DNA from 2 places in the Exiguobacterium sp. s183 genome. Region 2 is predicted to be linked to the other one. Evidence: riboswitches for the same ligand, from Rfam matches in the RefSeq annotation. Region 2 holds a riboswitch; the other holds the start of a gene.
The links. A riboswitch is a leader RNA that binds a small molecule or an ion and turns the genes downstream of it on or off. The one in region 2 is predicted to bind S-adenosylmethionine.
Positions count from the first base shown of each region.

Region 1: it holds a riboswitch for S-adenosylmethionine, as region 2 does, so the genes downstream of both, metK (methionine adenosyltransferase) here and KNP62_RS12970 (methionine ABC transporter ATP-binding protein) in region 2, are expected to answer to the same signal.

Region 1 is NZ_JACSKN010000001.1:46,047-57,616, forward strand. It holds gene KNP62_RS00230 (Gfo/Idh/MocA family protein) at 1-246, shown strand, start outside; gene KNP62_RS00235 (iron-containing alcohol dehydrogenase) at 321-1,484, shown strand; gene KNP62_RS00240 (glucose-6-phosphate isomerase) at 1,591-2,943, shown strand; gene ytkD (RNA deprotection pyrophosphohydrolase) at 3,043-3,516, shown strand; gene KNP62_RS00250 (alpha/beta hydrolase family protein) at 3,497-4,261, shown strand; gene pckA (phosphoenolpyruvate carboxykinase (ATP)) at 4,278-5,849, opposite strand; SAM riboswitch class I at 6,172-6,291, shown strand; gene metK (methionine adenosyltransferase) at 6,424-7,632, shown strand; gene KNP62_RS00265 (hypothetical protein) at 7,675-8,196, opposite strand; gene KNP62_RS00270 (GNAT family N-acetyltransferase) at 8,361-8,831, shown strand; gene KNP62_RS00275 (alpha/beta hydrolase) at 8,920-9,633, shown strand; gene mnmM (tRNA 5-(aminomethyl)-2-thiouridylate-methyltransferase MnmM) at 9,665-10,237, opposite strand; gene mnmL (tRNA modification radical SAM protein MnmL/YtqA) at 10,191-11,165, opposite strand; gene KNP62_RS00290 (MDR family MFS transporter) at 11,345-11,570, shown strand, end outside.
Region 2 is NZ_JACSKN010000006.1:10,327-21,896, forward strand. It holds gene KNP62_RS12955 (MDR family MFS transporter) at 1-245, opposite strand, end outside; gene KNP62_RS12960 (MetQ/NlpA family ABC transporter substrate-binding protein) at 346-1,179, opposite strand; gene KNP62_RS12965 (methionine ABC transporter permease) at 1,210-1,872, opposite strand; gene KNP62_RS12970 (methionine ABC transporter ATP-binding protein) at 1,862-2,890, opposite strand; SAM riboswitch class I at 2,968-3,074, opposite strand; gene KNP62_RS12975 (thioredoxin family protein) at 3,525-3,782, opposite strand; gene KNP62_RS12980 (PTS sugar transporter subunit IIC) at 3,963-5,018, shown strand; gene gcvH (glycine cleavage system protein GcvH) at 5,064-5,447, opposite strand; gene KNP62_RS12990 (arsenate reductase family protein) at 5,496-5,849, opposite strand; gene KNP62_RS12995 (hypothetical protein) at 5,897-6,628, opposite strand; gene KNP62_RS13000 (acyl-CoA dehydrogenase family protein) at 6,718-8,502, opposite strand; gene KNP62_RS13005 (acetyl-CoA C-acetyltransferase) at 8,516-9,688, opposite strand; gene KNP62_RS13010 (3-hydroxyacyl-CoA dehydrogenase/enoyl-CoA hydratase family protein) at 9,707-11,570, opposite strand, start outside.

The sequences.
Region 1 (11,570 bases), on a different contig from region 2:
GAAGCAGAAGATGCGATGCGTGTCGAGTGCCGGGGAACGAACGCTGGGGCAAGTCTATTCCCGCTCACGCTCCATACTGAAAAACATGGGGCGTTGTTTGACGAACGACCTGCCTATTTGACGGAGCATGATCCGTATGAACGTCAAATTCAGCTGTTTCTCGAAGCGTGCCGAAAGGAACCGAACTATCGGCAAGCAGAGGAAGCCGTCATACTCCATCGCATCATCGATCGCATTTACGCATAAGCACGATACTTTTCATTCTTTGAAAACAGGGTATATAGTGTAGGTGTTACATATTTCTACGAGGAGGATGAATCATGCACAACTTTGAATACAAAAACCCGACGAAATTGATCTTCGGTACACATCAAGTCGAAACATTATCGAAAGAACTTGGCGCGCTCGACGCGAAGAAAGTGATGCTCGTCTATGGTGGCGGAAGCATCAAAAAGAACGGAACGTACGATGAAGTCGTGGCTGAGCTTGAAAAGGCAGGCATCTCATACGTAGACTTCTCTGGCGTCGAACCGAACCCGCGTATTGAGACAGTACGTCGTGCGGTCAAATTTGCACGTGAAGAAAACATCGATGCGTTGCTCGCAGTCGGCGGAGGTTCCGTCATCGACTGTACGAAACTCATTTCAGCAGCGATTCCTTATGAAGGGGATGCATGGGACATCGTGCTCCGCGAACATATCCCGACAGAGGCGGTACCATTTGGAACGGTCCTCACACTCGCGGCAACAGGATCAGAAATGAACTCAGGATCGGTCATCACGAACTGGGAGACACAAGAGAAGTTCGGTTGGGGTCACCCACTCGTCTTCCCAACATTCTCAATCCTTGACCCACGTTATACAGTCTCGGTTCCAAAAGACCAGACGATTTACGGTATTGTCGACATGATGAGCCACTGTTTCGAACAATACTTCCACCCGAACCATGCGCCAGTACAGGAACGCATGACAGAAGGTGTCTTGAAAGCAGTCGTTGAATCGGCACCGAAACTCGTGAACGACTTAGAAAACGTCGATTTACGTGCCATCATCTTGTTCTCAGGTACGATGGCGTTGAACGGCGTCCTTCAAATGGGTGCTTCTGGTGACTGGGCATCGCACAACATCGAGCACGCTGTATCGGCTGTCCACGATATCCCGCACGCTGGTGGTCTCGCGATTCTCTTCCCACGTTGGATGGAGCACGTATTGGATGAAGACAACGCGGCACGTTTCGCCCGACTCGGTACGGAAGTATTCGATGTGGAACCAGGTGAAAACGACTTGGAGACTGGGAAACGTACAATCGAAGCGATTCGTGCATTCTTCGACCAGCTCGGTGCACCAAACTCACTCCGTGACTACGATATCGATGAGTCGACATTCGATGCGATTCTCGATTCTGCGATGAAACGTGGCGCATTCGGTCGTTTCCGTACACTCGAACGTGAAGATGTCGCGCATATCCTCGAACTCAGCAAATAAGGCAATTTATTGCCTATTTTGCAATAATGATTGAACGAATCTAGCGTTTCCGTTTATGATGGGTCATGTATGGCTCTTTTACGAGCGATTTAAAGGAGGAAATGACATGTCAACTGTACGTTTCGATTATTCAAACGCGCTCTCATTCGTAGGGAAGCACGAAATCGACCAAATGCAAGAAACGGTAAAAACCCTTCACTCGGTGATTCACGAGCGGAGCGGTGCCGGAAGTGATTTTCTTGGGTGGGTCGATCTTCCGACCGAATACGATCAAGATGAGTTCGCACGAATCAAAGCTGCGGCGGAACGAATTCGCGAGAATTCAGACGTTCTCGTCGTCGTCGGAATCGGAGGATCTTACCTCGGTGCCCGTGCAGCGATCGAAATGCTTCAACATTCGTTCTTCAACGTATTGTCAAAAGAAGAGCGCAAGGCACCACAAGTATTCTATGCGGGCCACAATATCTCTTCAACGTATATGAGAGAGTTGCTTCAAGTACTTGAAGGCAAAGAGGTCTCAATCAACGTCATCTCGAAATCAGGAACGACGACAGAACCTGCGATTGCATTCCGTGTCCTCAAGCAGTTCATGGAAGACAAGTACGGTCAAGATGGAGCGCGTGAGCGGATCTATGCAACGACAGACCGTGCCCGTGGTGCACTCAAGACACTTGCGGACGCAGAAGGATACGAGACGTTCGTGATTCCAGATGATGTCGGTGGACGTTTCTCTGTCCTCACACCAGTCGGACTTCTTCCGATTGCCGCTGCAGGAATTGATATCGATGCATTGATGGAAGGTGCACGCGACGCACAAAACGCTTACAGCTCACCAGAATTGGCTGAAAACGAAGCGTATCAGTATGCAGTCGTACGTAACGCCCTTTACGCGAAAGGCAAATCGATCGAGATGCTCGTCAACTATGAGCCAGCTCTTCACTACGTGTCAGAATGGTGGAAACAGCTTTACGGTGAATCAGAAGGAAAAGACAACAAAGGGATTTTCCCGGCGGCTGTCGACTTCTCGACGGATCTCCACTCGATGGGGCAATACATCCAAGAAGGTCGTCGTGACTTGTTCGAGACGGTAATTCGTGTGAAAGAAGTCCGTCACTCGATGAACGTCCCAGAAGACGCTCAAGATTTGGACGGTTTGAACTTCCTCGCAGGCGAAACGATTCAATTTGTGAACGACAAGGCGACAGAAGGAACACTTCTCGCACACACTGACGGCAATGTACCGAACTTGGTCGTCGAATTGCCAGAGATGACACCGTATCACCTCGGTTACTTGTTCTACTTCTTCGAAAAAGCATGTGCGATGAGCGGATACATCCTTGGGGTGAACCCGTTCAACCAGCCAGGCGTCGAAGCTTACAAAGCGAACATGTTCGCGTTACTCGGTAAACCGGGTTATGAAGAACAAAAAGCAGAGCTCGAAAAACGTTTGAATCAATAAGAAAACGAATCGGTCCGCGTGTTGGACCGATTTTTTTGTTTGAAACTGGGTGAAGACAAGGTAAAGTGAGAGTAGACAGGGGAAAGAAAGGGATGGACTATGAAGACATTCAAGGATTACTATCATAATCAAGTCGAGTTAAGCTTCACCCATTATCCGTTCTCAGACACGCCGCTCCACGTCTGGGTCGTCGCCCGATATGAAGACAAGTGGGTATTGACGAAGCATAAACAGCGCGGACTCGAGTTTCCAGGTGGGAAAGTCGAGCCAGGAGAACACGAGGATGATGCCGCCATCCGGGAAGTGTATGAAGAGACCGGTGGCGTCGTCAAAACGTTGCGCTATTTGGGACAGTACCGTGTGCTAGGTAGAGGCGATACGGTCATCAAAAACATTTATTATGCGGAGATAGAGCGATTCGAGGATCATCCTGCCATTGACGAGACAGATGGGGCTGTCCTGGTCGATGCCTTGCCGGATAACTTATTGCGCAATCCACGCTACAGCTTCATGATGAAAGACCGTGTCCTACCAGAAACGATGAGGGTTCTCTATGATCAAAAACTGGTTTGACCGAATCGATGTGTTGCCACCTTATGCGGGTTACCGGGTAACGCGAGGATGGTATACGACGACAGATGGGGAAGAGGTCGTGGCGTATTCGATTGAGCCGAAACGTTCAAACGGCCAAGTGTTGATGTACTTACGAGGAGGAACGGCTCGAATCGGGGATGTCCGTTTACCACGTCTCATGCAATTTGCATCGCGGGGCTTTCACGTCGTCGCCCCGGTCTATCGTGGCAATCACGGCGGGACTGGAAAAGAGGACTTCGGTGGAGAAGACTTAGAGGATGTGCTCTCGCTATTCGACCGTGTCCACATGAGCGGACGACCGGTCCACGTTCTCGGCTTTTCAAGAGGGGGCATGATGGCCCTCTCGCTCGCTTCCGAACGACCGGTCACGACGGTTACATCATGGGCTGGCGTGACAAACCTCGAGTGGACGTATGAGGAACAGCGTTCGATGCGGAAAATGTTACGTCGGATGACGGGTGGAGACCCCGAATCTGCAGAATCTGCGTATGTCGACCGTTCGCCGCTTTACAAGGAATGGGTCGCCCCGACACTCCTCATTCACGGCACGGACGATGAACAAGTTCGCTTACGTCATGCAACGGCCGTCGCCGAGAAATTAGGAAAGCAGGCAGAGTTTTGGGTTCTCCCGTTCGGTCACCAGCTCCCGTTTTGGGATAAATGGGAGACAACTGAACAGGCGATGGATTGGATGTTGCGACAAGAAAAAGCACTGACTCGATGAGTCAGTGCTTTTTGTGTTAGATGACGAGTGGTCCGGCTGCGATGACGGACTCACTTGCTTTCGTGAAGCGAGTGAAGTTTTCTTTAAATTTCATGGCGAGTGCTTTTGCTTCGACATCGTAACGAGCTGGGTCGCTCCACGTATCTCGCGGATTGAGCACGTCGCTCGGTACACCATCGATGGCTACAGGAATCTCGACATTGAAAATGTCATGTTTCATCGTCTCCACATCACGGAGCTGGCCGTTGACGGCGGCATTGACCATCGCACGCGTATAGGCGAGTTTCATACGTGAACCTTCGCCGTATGCTCCACCTGTCCAGCCCGTATTGACGAGGTAGACATCTACATCGTGCTCTTCAATCAATTTACCGAGCATATCCGCATAACGCTCTGGAGCGAGCGGAAGGAACGGTGAACCGAAGCAAGTCGAGAACGTTGCTTGTGGTTCTGTGACACCACGCTCTGTACCAGCAAGCTTAGACGTATAACCAGACAAGAAGTGATACATCGCCTGTTCTTTCGTCAGTTTGCTGATCGGTGGCAAGACACCATACGCATCGGCCGTCAAGAAGACGATCGTATTTGGATGACCGGCACGTGATGGGAGCATCGCGTTGTCGATGAATTCGATCGGATATGCCGCACGCGTATTTTCAGTCAAGGAGATGTTCTTGTAGTCCGGCGTACGATCTTCATTCAATACGACGTTTTCAATCAATGAACCGAAACGGATTGCATCATAGATTTGTGGTTCGTTCTCACGCGAAAGGTTAATCGTCTTCGCGTAGCAACCGCCTTCAATGTTGAAGACCCCATCCGGTGACCATCCATGCTCATCGTCTCCGATTAAGTGGCGCTGTGGATCAGCTGAAAGTGTCGTCTTCCCAGTTCCCGACAATCCGAAGAAGAGTGCCGTTTCATTTGCATCGTTGACGTTTGCCGAACAGTGCATCGATAAGACGTTTTGTTCAGGTAACAAGAAATTCATGACGGAGAAGATTGATTTTTTAATTTCGCCACCGTACTCTGTTCCCCCGATCAGAATGGTGCGCTTAGCGAATGAAACGAGAATGAACGTCTCTGAGTTCGTGCCATCCACTGCAGGGTCGGCTTTATAACTCGGTGCATAAATTACAGTGAACGGGTCGAACGCACCTTTCGTTGGCCATTCGCGTAAAAACAGTTGTTTTGCGAATAGACTATGCCATGCATATTCCGTAATGGCACGGACCGGTAACGTATAGTGCTCATCGGCACCAGCAGACGCTTCGAGGTAATAAAGTTTGTCTTTCTTTTCTAAATGGTTCAGTACTTTGTCGAGAAGTGCTGAAAACTTCTCTTCCGCGATCGGTTGGTTCACTTTTCCCCAATCGACAAGGTTGTTGCTGACTTCATCTTGGACGACGAATTTGTCTTTCGGTGACCGTCCGGTAAAAGCACCGGTGCTGACAGATAAAGCCCCGTCTTTTGTCAGTACACCTTCCCCATTTTGGATGGCTTCTTCCACCAGTTCTGGAACCGTCAAGTTCCGTTTCATGTCGGCACCATTAATTAATTCTTCGATTTTCAGGAGCGTTGTCGCCATCCTGAATCCCACCTTTCCCCTAAATAGATGTGGATGAAATCCGCATACTTCCGCGATTACGATTAATCAGTATGACATTTTTAATTATATGTGACACACTAATTAAACACAAGCGTTTCTTCTCTCTGAGTAAGCGCTTTCTTACAAAGACAGTTTATCACATTCTCTTATCACAAGGTGTTTAAAAACAGAAACGAATTAAAAAAATGTTTGACGATTCACAAACAGAAATGTTTTGCAAGTCAGTGAAAACTTTAACGAATTCGTTCGATTCCCTTGACATAATCGAGCGTCATTTATATGATGGTTTTCGTAACGGATACTCTTATTCTGAGCGGTGGAGGGAACAAGGCCCTACGAAGCCCAGCAACCGTCCGACATGAAGTCTTGTGCGGAAAAGGTGCTATCCTGAAGCGAAGCCATTAGCTTCGAACGATAAGAGGGTAAGGAAGAACGATTCAACCTTTCCCCATGTATGTCATCGGGGGAGGTTTTTTTCATTACCGTCCCAAAGCAACGCGTAAGGGGAACGAGTACCGTCCACATATCACCCTTATTATAGGAGGTTTTTTGAATGTCAAAATTGAACCGTCGACTTTTTACTTCAGAGTCGGTTACTGAAGGACATCCAGATAAAATTTGTGATCAGATCTCTGACTCGATTTTGGATGCCATTTTAGCGGAAGACCCGAATGCCCGTGTTGCGGCAGAAACGTCTGTCACAACGGGTCTTGTACTCGTAGCTGGTGAAATCACAACGTCAACTTACGTGGATATCCCGAAAGTTGTCCGTGAAACAATCCGTGAAATCGGATACACACGTGCGAAATATGGTTTCGATGCAGAAACATGTGCAGTCTTGACGTCGATTGACGAGCAATCAGTAGACATCGCGCAAGGTGTTGACCAAGCTCTCGAAGCACGTGAAGGTCAGATGACTGAAGAGGAACTCGATGCAATCGGTGCTGGGGACCAAGGTCTCATGTTCGGATACGCGACAAACGAGACACCTGAACTCATGCCGCTCCCGATCTCATTGGCGCACAAATTATCACGTCGTCTTGCTGAAGTTCGTAAGAACGGTACGCTTGAATACCTCCGTCCGGATGGTAAGACGCAAGTAACGGTTGAGTACGATGAGGACAACAACCCTGTTCGCATCGATACAATCGTCATCTCGACACAACACGCAGAAGAGATCACGCTCGAGCAAATTCAAGAAGACTTGAAAAAGTATGTCATCGAAGCAGTCATCCCGGCTGAACTCATCGATGCTGAAACAAAATACTTCATCAACCCGACTGGTCGCTTCGTAATCGGTGGACCACAAGGAGATGCAGGTCTTACAGGACGTAAAATCATCGTCGATACGTACGGTGGATACGCACGTCACGGCGGTGGCGCATTCTCTGGTAAAGATCCTACAAAAGTTGACCGTTCAGCAGCATACGCAGCTCGTTATGTAGCGAAAAACATCGTTGCAGCAGGACTTGCGGATAAAGCAGAAGTTCAACTCGCTTACGCGATTGGGGTAGCACATCCAGTATCAATCGCTGTCGATACGTTCGGCACTGGTAAATTGAGCGAAACAGAGCTCGTTGAACTCGTTCGTGAGAACTTCGACCTCCGTCCAGCAGGCATCATCAAGATGCTTGACCTTCGCCGTCCAATCTACAAACAAACAGCAGCTTACGGTCACTTCGGTCGTACAGATATCGAACTCCCATGGGAGCAAACAGATAAAGCAGCAGTTCTTGAAGAAGGCGCGAAGCGTTTCGCGTAATCAACAAAAACGACCTTTCCGCGGAAAGGTCGTTTTTTAGGTTCAAGTCGTTGGAGGTGTCTGTTTATGATCATTCGATGACGAATCAGTTGAAGTGTTTTCTTGTCCAAGCGCGGTATCCTTCGCTTCGACGACTTTTTCACCGATGTCTTGTAAATCTGATTTGGCTTCTTGGGCCGTCTCGACGATTTTATTGACGTCTTCTTTGACCGTATCGACTTCACCGACGACTTTTTCATATACGTTTTGAACGTCTGTAGTCACTTCCTGAATCTTGCCAGAAGCGGTCTTCACTTGTTCAATGACTTGAGATGCCTTACCGGCTGGATCTTGTTTGACCTCATTCACGATGCCTCCGACCGAAGATTTTGCATTCGTAAGCGATTGTTTCGTCTGCTCCCGATTCGAAGAGCTAAGTAAGGCGAGGAGACCACCGACGAGGGCACCGAGTAACATCCCGGTCACAACGCTGATTTTTGGACCTCCTGCATCCATTTGGTCAAATTGACGGTTCGGATTCTCTGTTTGTTCGACTTTCGGGTCATGCTCTAATTTTGGTGTCATGTTGTTCCACTCCTTCATGTGATTGGCATTGCTAGTGTTATACCCTAGTCGATTGCGGACATAACGTTTTCTTATGAATCGTCATGAAAAAGAAACGAATGGCAGGATAAAAACGTGACGATAGGGAATGATACAAATAGATTGGCCAAAAGGGGGAAGCTGTCATGAACATGAGGGAAGCAGTTCCAGAAGATGCAGCATTAATTCGAACGATCGCACTTGCGACGATTTCAGAGGATGATTTGAATCGTTTGAAAGCAATGGAGCGCGCTTATCGACAAGAAGAGATTGTTCGAGCGATCAATTCGAGTGAAGAAGCACGAGAGCAATATTTTATCGTCGGCGAGTTCGAAGAAGATGTCATCGGATTTTGTCATGCCATCGATCGCGGTGACATGTGGGAGATGCTTCGACTTTATCTTCATCCTGATTTTCACCGGAACGGATATGGGGCAGCCTTTTTAAACTATCTCCAATCGAAAAAAACACAACCGATGGAAGTGTACGTTGAAAATTCAAATGACCAAGCGATTGCCTTCCTTTTGCATCAATCGTTTAAAGAAGTGAATCGGATCCAAGAAGAGGTATACGACCAACCGATGGAACTCATTCATTTACGATATCATCCGAGCTAAGCCTCCAGACGGATTTTCTTCAAACATCAGTTGCGGCTGATGTTTTTTTGATACAATATACATAGTCCATAAATGAGGTGACGGCAGCATGACATATGAAGAAGCACGAAAAGGGGTCATCGTCATCGTGTACCCGCTACAGTTCACGTCTCGGATTAGTGAGAACTTTATTCGCCGACTCCAAGACGAGTACGAGGTAATTGTCGTCCGTGACCAATCGGTCGGATTGACGGCAGATGACCATAAACAGCTTATTAAGCGAGCGTTACGTGAGGCAGGGGAATACAAACTACCGATCCATGTCGTGGCATTCAGTCTTGGGGCACTTTTCACGAACCGACTCTTGCAAGAGTATGATGTGCCGCTTGGGAGTTTGACGTATATCTCTCCTTTATTTGATTGGCATGCCACTCGTCAAATCGGCGGATTGAAACAAGTCGTCGCGAGTGCTGTCGATCGTTTCCGCCCAGACTTGCCGCTCGGGATGATGACATTCACTGGTGGAGGCGAGGAATCGTCACGCTTCGGTGAGATTACGTATGCGCAATATCGTGAGATTGAAGAAGAGATCGTGGAACATCAAGAAGAGAAGAAGCACTTACCACGACTTCCACTTGCTTGTTTCTATGCACCAGACGATCAATTTGCGGACGTGAAGTTGACGTTAAACGTCTGCCGGAAGATTGGTGGGGATCAAGTGTACATCCGTCGGTTGGAAGGTTTCCCGCATTTTGGATATGAACGTTTGAATACCAAGTTTGCGGAGACATTGATGACGTTTTATGAATTGATTCAAGAATGACAGAAGGCGACTCGAATGAGCCGCCTTTTGCTTATGCGCGTTTTTCAATCGCCACGATGAATGGGGGATGATTGATTTGGTTGATGAAACCGTAGCGGAGGACGCCAGCCTGTTTTTGGTCAAGCGACTCCACGTATTGAAGCACTTCATCCCGTTCGACTTTTCCGCTCTCATGTCCGTGATAAATGACGATGACGATGACGCCACCGACGGTCATGACCTCTAATAATTGAGATAACGCGGCAATCGTCGTATTCCCGTGAGTCGTGATTGATTTATCGCTTCCTGGTAAATAACCTAAATTGAAGACGGCAGCGGAGATGGGGCGCGTCTCGTTCGCGACGACCGCTTGAACCGTGTCGTGACTGTCATGAATGACGGATACCCGTTCATCGAGACCGGATTCCTGTATACGTGCGCGTGTGGACGCGACCGCTTCTGACTGGATATCAAATGCATACACATGACCCGTTTCGCCCACTGCATTCGCCAAAAACAGCGTATCGTGTCCGTTTCCGGCGGTCATGTCGATGGCGACATGTCCTTCTTCAAGGTGGTCATGTAGTAATTGTTTTGCAAACGGTAGTACTCTCATTAATCCCATACATCTCATCCTTCTTTTTTCCTTGGAAAGAATCTCGTCGTTCCAATTCTGCACGGATCTTGTTTAACACCTGCATCTTGTGACGGCTCCAAAACGGACCAATCAATAAGTCAGGTGGGCCGTCTCCTGTCAAACGATGGACGATGACCTCGGGAGGTATACATTCGAGCTGATCGCAGACGAGGGAGACATAGTCATCTTCCTCCATCAAGTCGAGTAGGCCTTTTTCGTATTGACGGGCGAGCGGTGTATGCTTCAAGACGTGAAGTAAATGGATCTTGATTCCTTGTATGTCCATTTTAGCAACTTCTCGGGCTGTGTCGAGCATCATCTCAAGTGTCTCACCGGGTAAACCGTTAATGATATGAACACAGACACGGATGTTGTGGCGTCGAAGTTTTGCAAGACCGCTCAAAAATGTCTCGTAGTCATGTCCACGATTGATTTTTTTCGCAGTCGTGTCATGGATGGTCTGAAGGCCGAGCTCCACCCAAAGCGACGTCCGTTCATTCAATTCTGATAAATAGGCGACGACATCGTCTGGCAAGCAGTCCGGACGTGTCGCAATTGAGAGACCGACGACGCCTTCTTCTTGAAGTGCAGGTTCGTACAACTCACGTAACCGTTCGACCGGCGCGTACGTGTTACTGAATGCTTGGAAATAAGCGATGTAGTTGGCGTTCTTCCACTTTCGGTGAAGACGAGCCTTTACTTCGGCAAATTGAACGGGAATCGGATCGCAAGCATTTCCTGCAAAGTCACCACTCCCGTCGTCTGAACAGAACGTACATCCTCCTTTTGAAACGCGCCCGTCACGGTTTGGGCAGGTGAATCCACCATCGAGCGGGACCTTGAACACCTTTCCTCCATATTCTCGGCGATACGCCTCGTTCAACGTGTGATATCGGTTTTGACCAAATGGATTCATTCAACATCTCTCCTTCTTTGCTCATGCTATCACAAATGAAAAATGACAAAACTTCATAATAAGTAATTTTTCTTGACACTTCTTTGGCATTCGTTTAGGTTTGATAAGGAAATCTTGTCGATTCGGCCATTTGTGCCGATTTTTTTTGATGTGAAAGAGGAATGAAAGGAGGACTTGGTGTGAACAATAAAATGCCAATTTCGGTATGGATTCTAGTCATTGCGATGGCGCTCAATACAACGGCGGCGTCTTTTTTATGGCCATTTAACACACTGTATATTCATGATTTTTTAGGTGAGTCGATGACACTTGCTGGGGTGGCACTTCTTGTGAACTCCGCACTCGCAATCGTCGGAAACTACATCGGAGGGACATTATTCGACCGAATCGGTGGAAAGATGACGC
Region 2 (11,570 bases):
AGCACAATCCCAATCAGCATGAGTTGTTTTCGCCCATATCGGTCAGAGAGTGTCCCCCCAAAGAAGCTCATGAACAGACCCGAAAGTGCCGTCACGGCAAAGATCGTTCCAATCACACTCGCCGAAAATCCGAGCGTGGCCAGATAGATCGCAAAAAATGGCATGACGAAAAACGTCGCCAGTCGTGCAAAAAACGTCCCGAACAGGACGCCCCACGTCAGTGGATGAATCTGTCTGAGCTTCATCCAAATCCCCCCTTTTCTTTCATATATGTAGTGTACTTCTCTTTATGAAAGAACACTAGACAAAAAAAGACCCAGGGGATGATCCCTGAGTCGAGACTGCTTATTGTTTTACCGGTACAACCGCACCTTTGTATTCGTCTAAGATCCACTGTTGTGTCTCTTCAGAAGTCAATACTTCGAGGAGTGCCTTGACGCGCTCATCTTCTTCGTCCCCTTCACGTGTGACGATCAAGTTGACGTATGGTGAGTCTTCGCCTTCAAGTGCGATGGCATCTTCAAGTGGGTTGAGACCTGCATCGATTGCGTAGTTCGTGTTGATGAGAACCGCATCGCCTTCTCCGTTGTTGTAAGCTGTCGGAAGAAGTGCTGCTTCAACGTCCGTCTTGAATTTCAAGTCTTTCGGGTTGTCGACGATGTCAGAGACAGTTGCATCGACTGTTTTGCCTTCAGCAAGTGTGATGAGACCTTCTGATTGGAGCATCGTGAGGATACGCCCGTGGTCAGCGACCGATGAACTCATGATGATTTCTGCGCCTTCAGGAAGTTCGTCGAGCGATTTGTATTTTTGTGAGTACACACCGATTGGCTCGATGTGAACGCCACCCGCAGATGCGAATTTATAGTCTTTGTTTTCAGCCATTTGTGACTCAAGGTACGGCTCGTGTTGGAAGTAGTTCGCATCGAGCTCACCGCTTGCGAGCGTCTTGTTCGGAAGCACGTAGTCTTGGAACTTCTTGATTTCGAGTTTGTAGCCCTTTGCTTCATATTCTTCTTGTACGTGCTCTAAAATCTCAGCGTGCGGTACGTTCGACGCACCGACAATCAATGTTTTTTCATCGCCAGAACCTGTTTCTGCCTCTTCCCCGCCGCAAGCCGCGAGAACTGTGAATGCTGATAAAGCTGTCAATCCGAGTACTGTTTTCCAAGTTTTCATCATGAATCCCTCCAAATGGTATATGTGTTATTAAGCTGAACGTTTATCAATTTTTGTGACGAGTCGGTCACCGATGAACTGGATGACGAACACGATGATCAAGATGAGCACCGTCGCCACGAACGTGACGTCGTTTTGTGAGCGTTGGAAGCCTTCCAAGAAGGCCAAGTTCCCGAGTCCGCCGCCTCCGACGACGCCGGCCATCGCCGTATAACCGACGATTGCAACGATGGTCACTGTGAGTCCTGAAACGATTGCCGGAAGTGCTTCCGGAATCAAGACTTTGTAGATGATTTGCCATTTCGTCGCGCCCATCGATTCCGCTGCCTCAATGACACCGCGGTCGACTTCACGAAGGGCAAGTTCGACCATACGGGCGTAGAACGGTGCAGCTCCGATGATGAGTGCCGGAAGCGCCGCCGTCGAACCGAGCATGGTACCGAGCAGGAACAACGTGAACGGGATGAGTAAAATGATTAAGATGATGAACGGGATCGAACGAAATACGTTGACGATCGCGCTGACGAAGACGTAAATTGGACGATTCTTCAATAATAGCGATTCGTTTGTAATATAAAGAATCAAACCTAAAGCGAGTCCAATCACAAACGTCGCGACACCCGCGACGAGCGTCATGTATAACGTCTCCCATGTCTGTTCCATCATGATTTGCCAGTCTACGTTAGGAAACATCGCTTTCCACCTCCACTTCTACTGATTGCGAACGAATCGACGCGATGGCGCGTTCGATTTCTCGTGCTTCCCCAATCAATTGGATGAATAGCGTGCCGAGCGCACCGACTTGTGACTGAGTCACGTTCCCGCCGATGATGTTGAATCCGATGTCGTGCGTCTTAAGGACATCAGACAAAATCGGTTGTTCTGCCGTTTCGTTCAAGAATTTCAATTTGACGATTTGCCCACTCGGATAGCGTGCTTTCAAATGTTCGAACGTGAGCGACAGATCGTCGACCGCCCCAATTTGTTTCACGAATTCTTTCGTGATCGGCTGCTCCGGATGTTGGAACACATCAGAGACTTGACCCGTCTCGACAACTTTCCCTGCCTCCATCACGGCGACGCGATGACAAATCTTTTGGATAACGTGCATTTCATGCGTGATGAGGACGATTGTCAATCCGAGCTTCTTATTGATGCTGACGAGCAGTTCAAGAATCGAATCCGTCGTCTTCGGATCGAGCGCGCTTGTCGCTTCGTCACAGAGGAGCACCTCTGGATTTGTAGCGAGCGCGCGGGCAATCCCTACTCGCTGTTTTTGACCGCCGGATAATTGTGACGGATAGCTATCTTCGCGACCTGATAGTCCGACGAGCTCGACGAGTTCCTGAACCCGACGTTTCCGCTCACTTGCCGGAACCCCGATCAATTCGAGTGGGAAGCTGATGTTTTCTGCGACCGTGCGCGACCACAGAAGGTTAAAGTGCTGGAAGACCATCGAGACGTTCTTGCGAACCCCTCGTAATTCTTTCGGGCTGAGCTTCGTGAGCTCACTCCCGGCGACCTCTATTTCACCGCTAGACGGTGATTCGAGACGGTTGAGTAATCGGATGAGCGTCGACTTCCCCGCCCCCGAATATCCGATTATTCCAAAAATTTCACCGCGATCAATCGTTAGTGACACATCATCCACCGCCTGGACACGACCATTCTTCGTATCGAACCATTTGGCGACGTTTCGTAGTTGAATCAATTCCTTTCCCTCCTGACAACAAAAAAAGCGCGCACGTTTGAGCAAACGTGCGCACTTTATCGTACGGACAACGATTGCTCTCATCTGTCAAGGTTTCTCACCTTGCTGGAATTAGCACCATTTCGGATTGCTCCGCGGTTGCTGGGCGTCATAGGGCCAGTCCCTCAGCCTCTCTTGATAAGAGTGTTGTGTATTCGATTAGCTTTATCATAGCGACAGCTTTTTCTGCTGTCAAATCATTTTTTCAAAAAAATCAAAAAAAGGTGCCGTCCGAGGACGACACAGAACGTAGCACCTTGAGTCACGGAAGGACAGCCCATAGATGAAAATCTTTTGCCCGTTCAAGATTTACATCCTTATATGGGGGAGATTCACCAATCATCACTCGATCTTGACTTGGACCGTGCGATTATACGGAACGTCTTTCTTCGCTTGATTTTTTTGGGGGACAATCGAAGGGAAGACTGACGTGTATTCGTATAAAGGTAGCATCGGCTTCATCAAAACGTCTTGATGTCGGGAATATCGCGTCCTATTTTGTGTTCAAGTAAGATGTTGTAATGAATATACCATTCGTGAACTTTCTGTGTCAACTGATTATTTAAAATTTTCAGATTATTCTAATGTTCCTCTCTCACTTCACGAAAGAGAGGACGTGTTGAACGTTTTGAAAGGCATAAAGGCGATCCCGAACCTCGCCATTTTCAAGCTTTAACAACGCTGGGACGCTCATCACCTGATAGGCTTCAAGCTCGTTTGGGATATAGTTCGCATCGCGCTTTTCAATCTGAATTTCAGGGTCGACCGCCTCGACGACCGTCAACATTTTCTCCGCGACAGCGCATGTACCACACATTGGCGCGTATATATATAAGAATCCGTCTGTAATCATTTTTCTCACCTCTCCTGTCATTATAATGGTCGTTCGAGTCACGTTCAAAAATCGTGCTCTCGTGAAATTTCAGAATTTTTCAATGATTCTCTTGACTCTTCTGTCTGATAGGAATAATATGGATTCTAACTTTATCGCTTTTGTACATAACAGCAAAGAAGAAGGACAGGTGAATGAATGATGACGGAACAGGCAACAGGTACGACAAAGCAATTTACGATGAACGTCTTAAACGGTCTCAGCATGGCGATTCTGATCGCCCTCATCCCGAGTGCGCTGCTCGGCGAACTCACGAAAGCTATACTCCCTTATTTTCCGTCTCTTCAATTCATATTGGATGCGACGACGATTGCGATGCGCCTCCTCCCGGCCATTATCGGTCTTGCCGTCGCGATGCAGTTCGGACGATCGATTTTAGAGGCTGGAACAATCGCCATCGCAACCTATGTCGGCAGTGGCGCCGTTCGAATTAACGAAGGTGCGTTTGTGATGGCCGGAATCGGTGACGTGATCACAGCCGGTGTGACCGCTGCGATCGCTACGATTCTCGTCATGAAGCTCGCCCCACATTTGAAGACGTATACCGTCATCGTCATGCCGATGACAGTCATTGTCGTCGCAGGCGGCATCGGTGCCTTCTTATTGACGTATATTTCACAGATCACGACATACATCGGATACCTCATCATGACGATGACGGATCTTCAACCGGTTCTCATGGGCATCCTGATCGCGATGGCGTTCTCGCTCATCATCGTCTCGCCGATTTCGACTGTCGGGATCGCAACGGCCATCAGTCTATCAGGCGTTGCAGCCGGTGCGGCAAACCTCGGCGTCGTCGCCGCTGGGTTCGGTCTCGCCATCGCGGGTTGGCAGGCGAACGCGACCGGTACATCGATCGCCCACTTCCTCGGGTCACCGAAGATTCAAATGGCAAACTTCGTCCGACGCCCGATTATGATGCTTCCGATTTTGGCGAATGCGGCCATCCTCGGTGCGCTCGCTGGTATATTAAGAATCGAGGGGACTCCAATCAGCGCAGGGTTTGGCGTATCTGGACTCATCGGACCGGTAAACGCGCTACAACTCATGCCGGGCGGATTCGCCTTGTTCAACGTACTTCTCGTGATCGTCTTGTTCGGGCTTATTCCAGTCGGACTCGGGATTTTCTTCTATCGTGTGTTCGAACGGACGACGCTCGTCAAATCAGACCACTACCGTCTTGATTTCGAGTAAGCATTAAAAAAGCCGGCTTCTCCAATTAGGAGAGGCCGGTTTTACTTATCCTTGAATCATCGCTTCATATTCTTCTGCAGACATGAGCTTGTCGAGGTCTGACTCTTCCGTCAACTCAACTTCGATCATCCATGCATTTTCAAACGGTGACTCGTTGACGAGTTCTGGAGAATCTGCAAGGTCCTCGTTCACTGCTGTGATGCGTCCTGATACTGGCGCATACAACTCAGAGACCGTCTTCACTGATTCGACTGAACCGAATGGCTCGTCGAGCAAAATCGTACCGTCAACTTCTGGGAGTTCCACAAACACGATATCCCCTAGTTCGCTCTGTGCGAAATCCGTGATGCCGATGCGGGCTTTCGTTCCGTTCACTTCTACCCACTCATGTTCTTTCGAATAACGTAAATTTGCTGGTACTTTGCTCATCCTAACTTCCCCCTCAAATAAATTAGACTCACATCTGTATTATAGCACTTAGCCCCAAACGTCCGTAAAGGACTTTTCTGAAAATCCGACCGTCGTTTTTTCACCATTTGTGACGATTGGACGCTTCAAAAGCATACCATTGCTTGATAATAGCTCAAGTTGTTCGTCTTCTGATAGATTTGGCAGCTTGTCTTTGATGCCTTCGTTCCGATACACTTGCCCGCTCGTGTTGAAGAATTTCTTAAGCGGTAAGTCCGATTGTTTCCACAGCTCGGCGAGTTCTTCTTTCGTCGGTGTCGATTCGACGATATGAACGTATGTATAATCGACGCCTTGCTCTTTCAACCATTTTTCTGCTTTTTTACACGTACTGCATGGTGGATAGCCGTATAGTGTCACCATCTGTTCATCACCTCTTTCATCAATGTAGCATATCTAGAGAAATCAATTCACGTCTCAAGCAACCGTTCGATCTCTCGTTTCATCGTCGGATTGACGGAATGTCGCTCTTCCATAAAGCGAAGGATGACCGCTGCCGCTTCGCTTGACCTGCCGTATCCTAATACCCCGCCTGACAGGAAAGGAATCATCTCTGGATGTCTCGTCTCGACCCGACGTGTCGGGTTGAACGGGTCTCCTTGTCCACCGAGCGCCTTCAAGACGTTTTGTACTGCCGCGACTTGGACGAGTTCGAACCCGGCGAGCATCTCGCCCCGACGTTCCCGAAGCAAGCCGACATATAGGTTCGTCAATGCTTCTTCATAGTAGTAAGCCGTCGCTTCACGCGCGATCTCAAGACGCGGTGTCGCGAACACGTCGAGTGCTTCGTCCCGTCGCCAGACGACGCGTCCTGGTGTATAGGCGATCGCTGCGAGTTCATGTACTTCAAAGACGGCGAATTCACCGTAGATGCCATCGTGATACATGATCTTATGTCCGTCTTTCGTGTTTTGAAACTGATAGTGAAGCGGTTCGACTTCAAGCCAGTCGAGTCGGTCGATAAAGCGTGCCTTCTGTCCATCCTCGACAATCAAAAAGAAATCGAGGTCCGAGTAATCATCCAACCGCTCCGTTTCTTGTCCAATCGACCCTAATGCAAGCAGCATCAGCGTCCCTTCGTGTGCGGCAACCGATTCTCCGATTTGTTCCATTCGTTCAAGCAATCTATCGCGTGTTCTCATCGTCTCTCCCCCTCGTTTCTATTGTACGTGGCAGAGGTCAAAAAAAGAAAGGGCCGACCGCGTCCGGTCCACCCTTTCTGTCGATTGAATTACACGATAAACTTGTTCGCTTTGATGAGGCTCGCAGCGACTTCACGCTTCGTCCCGATCACATTGATCGGCTGATAGCGGCTGAACTTCTTCATTGCCGAGAGAAGCATGCGCTGCTCGTCACCAGACGCCGCTGCATACAACACTTCTTTCGCCATGAGTTCGACTTGTTTGAACACTTGTTCTGCAAAGATTTCTGTATAGCGGACTTTGAGAGTGTTCTTCTCTTCGCCTGTGCGTGCGATCGCCTTGTCTGTACGAGCGATGGCTGCTTCAAGCGCATAGATAGCACTGATCATGTCTGCAATCTTCGCCAAGATTTCTTGTTCGTTTTGAAGGTCTTGTTGGTACTTCTGAACCGCTGTACCTGCGACCATCAAGTTGATCTTCTTCATGTTCGAAAGGAGCATCTTCTCGCGTGCGAGCGGTGAGCCGTCCAATTCTTGCGGCATGTAGCTCATGAGCTCTTTTTGAAGTTTTTGTGCTTCTGCGAGGAGCGGCAATTCACCTTTCATCGCTTTCTTGAGAAGTGTACCCGGAACGATCAAACGGTTGATCTCGTTCGTTCCTTCAAAGATGCGGTTGATGCGTGAGTCACGATAGAGGTTTTCGACTTCATACTCTGCCATGAATCCGTATCCACCATGGATTTGAACTGCTTCGTCGACAACGTAGTCGAACGTTTCAGAAGCGAATACTTTGTTGAGTGAGCATTCGATCGCATATTCAGCAATCGCTTGTGCCACTTTTGATCCGTCGCGCATGTTCTCGTCACCAAGTGCGTCGAGGCTATCTTGGAACAAGCCGCCCGTGCGATACACTGAGCTTTCCATCGCATAGATGTTCGCTGCCATCGTTGCCAATTTCTCTTGGATGAGTGGGAATTGGCTGATCGGTGTCTTGAACTGCTTGCGCTCGTTCGCATATTGTACCGAGAGGTCGAACGCACGTTTTGATGAACCGACTGCACCGACTGCAAGTTTGTAACGACCGACGTTCAAGATGTTGAAGGCGATGACGTGACCTTTTCCGACTTCACCGAGAAGGTTGTCGACTGGTACTTCGACATCTTCAAGGATGAGCGTACGTGTCGACGATCCCTTGATCCCCATCTTCTGCTCTTCTGCGCCAGTTGAGACTCCTTTGAAGTCACGCTCGACGATGAAAGCACTGAACTTGTCGCCATCAATTTTTGCGTAGACGACGAAGACGTTCGCAAAGCCAGCGTTTGTGATCCATTGCTTCTCACCGTTCAAGACGTAGTGCGTGCCCGCTTCGTTCAAGACAGCCGTCGTTTTCGCACCGAGGGCGTCCGACCCTGAGCCTGGCTCCGTGAGCGCGTAAGCCGCGATCCATTCCCCTGTCGCGAGTTTCGGCAAGTACTTGTGCTTTTGCTCTTCTGATCCGAAGAAGACGATCGGGAGTGTCCCGATTCCGACGTGTGCGCCGTAGCTGAGTGCGAACGAACGAGCTTTCGCGAAACGCTCCGTGATGATCGAAGAAGAGATTTTATCGAGTTGGTAGCCGCCGTACTCTTCTGGAACGTCTGCTCCGAGAAGACCGAGCTCGCCTGCTTCTTTCAACAATTCGACAGAGAGGTCGAACTCGTGTTTCTCGATGCGCTCGAGAACCGGCATGACGCGGTCATCGACAAATCCCGCCGTCGTGTCCCCAATCATCTTATGCTCATCTGAGAAATCCTCTGGTGTGAAGAGACGCTCTGCGTCGAGTGCGTCAATGACAAAGCTACCGCCTTTAATCAATTCATGTTCTGTACGTTCCATATCCGATTCCCCCTTAAAGTAATTCGAAGACACCAGCCGCGCCCATTCCGCCGCCGATACACATCGTGACAACCCCATACTTCTCATTGCGTCGTTTCATCTCATGCAAGATCGAGACAGAAAGTTTTGCTCCTGTACATCCGAGTGGGTGACCGAGGGCGATCGCGCCACCGTTCACGTTCACTTTCGATGGATCGATTCCGAGTTCACGGATGACACCGAGTGATTGGCTCGCGAACGCTTCGTTCAACTCGAACAATCCGACTTCTTCTAACTTCACGCCAGCCATTTCGAGTGCTTTTGGAATGGCGACGACTGGACCGATCCCCATCACTTCCGGACGGACACCGCCGACTGCGAACGAGAGGAACTTCGCCATCGGTTGTAACCCTTGGCGTTCTGCTTCTTCACGGTCCATGACGAGGACAGCTGCCGCTCCGTCTGACACTTGTGAGGCGTTACCCGCCGTGACCGAACCTTTGATTTTGAAAGCTGGGCGAAGTTTACCGAGCGCTTCGATCGTCGAATCGGCACGGACACCTTCGTCATGCTTCACGACTTTCTCCACTTCCGCGACTTTACCGTCTTCACCGAGCACGTGTTCGATGACCGTCACAGGAACGATTTCTTCCTGGAACTTGCCACCCGCGATGGCTGCAGCCGCTTTTTGGTGGCTGTTGATGGCGAACGCATCTTGGTCTTCGCGCGAGATGTTATATTCAGCCGCGACACGCTCTGCGGTATGACCCATGCTCATGTAGTATTCAGGTGAAGTCTCCATGATGTTCGGGTTTGGACGGATGACGTGCCCCCCCATCGGGACTTGGCTCATCGACTCCATACCGCCGGCGATGATCGCCGTTGCTTGACCGATCATGATTTTCGCCGCCGCATCTGCGATGGCTTGAAGACCTGACGAGCAGTAGCGGTTGATCGTGATCGCTGGAACTTCGTGCGACAGTCCCCCCCGGACCGCCGCATAGCGAGCGATGTTCATCCCTTGCTCCGCTTCTGGCATCGCACAACCCATGATGACGTCATCAATCGGGCCTTTATATCCTGAACGCTCAAGCGTTGCCTTGATGGCATATCCCGCGAGCTCGTCCGAACGAACGTTACGGAACGAACCGCGTTTTGCTTTTCCGACCGGCGTCCGTGCGCCGGCTACGATGACTGCTTCCCTCATTTGTTATGTCCCCCTTTATCAGTTCCGTAGTGGTTTGCCTTTCACGAGCATATGTTGCATCCGTTGTTGTGACTTCGGCTCCCCGATAAGGCTCAAGAAGGCTTCACGCTCGATATCGAGGAAGTACTGTTCATCGACGAGCGTACCGTATGCCAAATCGCCACCACTGATGACGTGTGCGAGTTTCTTCGCAATCTTCAAATCATGCTCTGAAATATAACCGCCGTAGAACATTTCGTACGCCGCGAGTTCGAGCGTCGCTTTACCCGTTTGACCGACGACCGGTAATTTCTCACGAACCGGTGCCGTGTAACCGTCAGCAAGTTCGAGTACCGTCTGTTTCGCATCGAACGTCAAGTGATCACGGTTCATCGAGATGCCGTCGACCGCACGATGATAACCGAGCGTCTTCGCATCAAATGCCGACTTCGATACTTTCGCCATCGCGATGTTCTCAAACGTCTGTTGCGCAGCCTTCTCGATGTTTTGCATCGATTTCGGCGTCTGCTCGAGGAGACGACGATACGTGTTGACGTTTCCGCCCCCACCTGGGATGAGACCGACACCGACTTCGACGAGACCCATGTATGTCTCAAGCGCAGCTTGCATACGTGCTGCCGGTAAGCTGATTTCCGTTCCGCCACCCAGCGTCATGCCGTATGGGGCGGCGACGACCGGGCGACTTGAATAACGAATCTTTTGAACGACTTGTTGGAACTTGTTGATGATCCAATCGAGTTCGAACCAGTTCTCGTCTTCTGCTTCCATGAGCATCATCGCAAGGTTCGCACCGACACAGAAGTTCTTGCCGTCGTTCGCGAGAACCATTCCTTTGAAGTCTTGCTCGACACGGTCAATCGACTGTTCGATCATCTGCATGATGTCGACACCGATCGCGTTGTTTGGTGATGTGAATTCGAGTGCGACGACGTCATCGCCGATATCGACGAGGCGTGCCCCACCGTTCTCTAAGATGATGCCGTTTGATTTTGCGAGTGGCTTGAGTTTCAATTCTTTCGGGTTGACGGTCTTCTCGACATACGCCTTCGACGCTTTATCGTAATACTGGTCTCCCTTGTAGAATGACGTGTTGCCTGCAGCAAGCATCTCATCGATCCATGCCGGGACGTCGTAGCCTTCCGCTTTCATACGTTCGACTGATTTTTCAACACCGAGGGCATCCCACATTTCGAACGGTCCGAATTTCCAACCGAAGCCCCACTTCATCGCATCGTCAATCGCAACGATTGTGTCTGCAATCTCTCCAGTAAGACGTCCCGAGTAAGCGAGCGTCTTCGCCGTGATTGGCCAGAGCAGTTGTCCGACGCGACCTTTGTTCAAGATGGCACCTTTCAACTTCGCTTTCGAACCAGGAAGTGATTTGATTTGATCGAGCTCAGGACCTGTAATCGCTTTCAATTGTTCGTATTCGAACGTTTGAAGATTCAATTCCTGAATGACCTTTCCTTCTTTCTTATAGAAGCCTTGACCGGCCTTCTGTCCGATCCAGCCTTTTTCCACGAGTTGCTTCATTTCTGAAGGGACGTCGAACGTGTCCTTCTCTTCCCCAGCTTCGAGCGTCTCGTAGACGTTACCCGCCACGTGGACGAACGTGTCGATTCCGACGACATCGAGTGTGCGGAACGTCGCTGATTTCGGACGACCGATGAGTGGACCTGTGATCGAATCCATCTCTCCGATTGACGCGTTTTGCTTGAGCATCTCTTCGAACGTGACGAGGAGACCGTATGTCCCGATGCGGTTACCGATGAAGTTCGGCGTGTCTTTGGCTTCGACGACACCTTTCCCGAGACGGTCTTCCGCGAAGCGTGACATGAAGTCGATGACCGGGCGTGCTGTCTTCTCCGTCGGGATGAGTTCG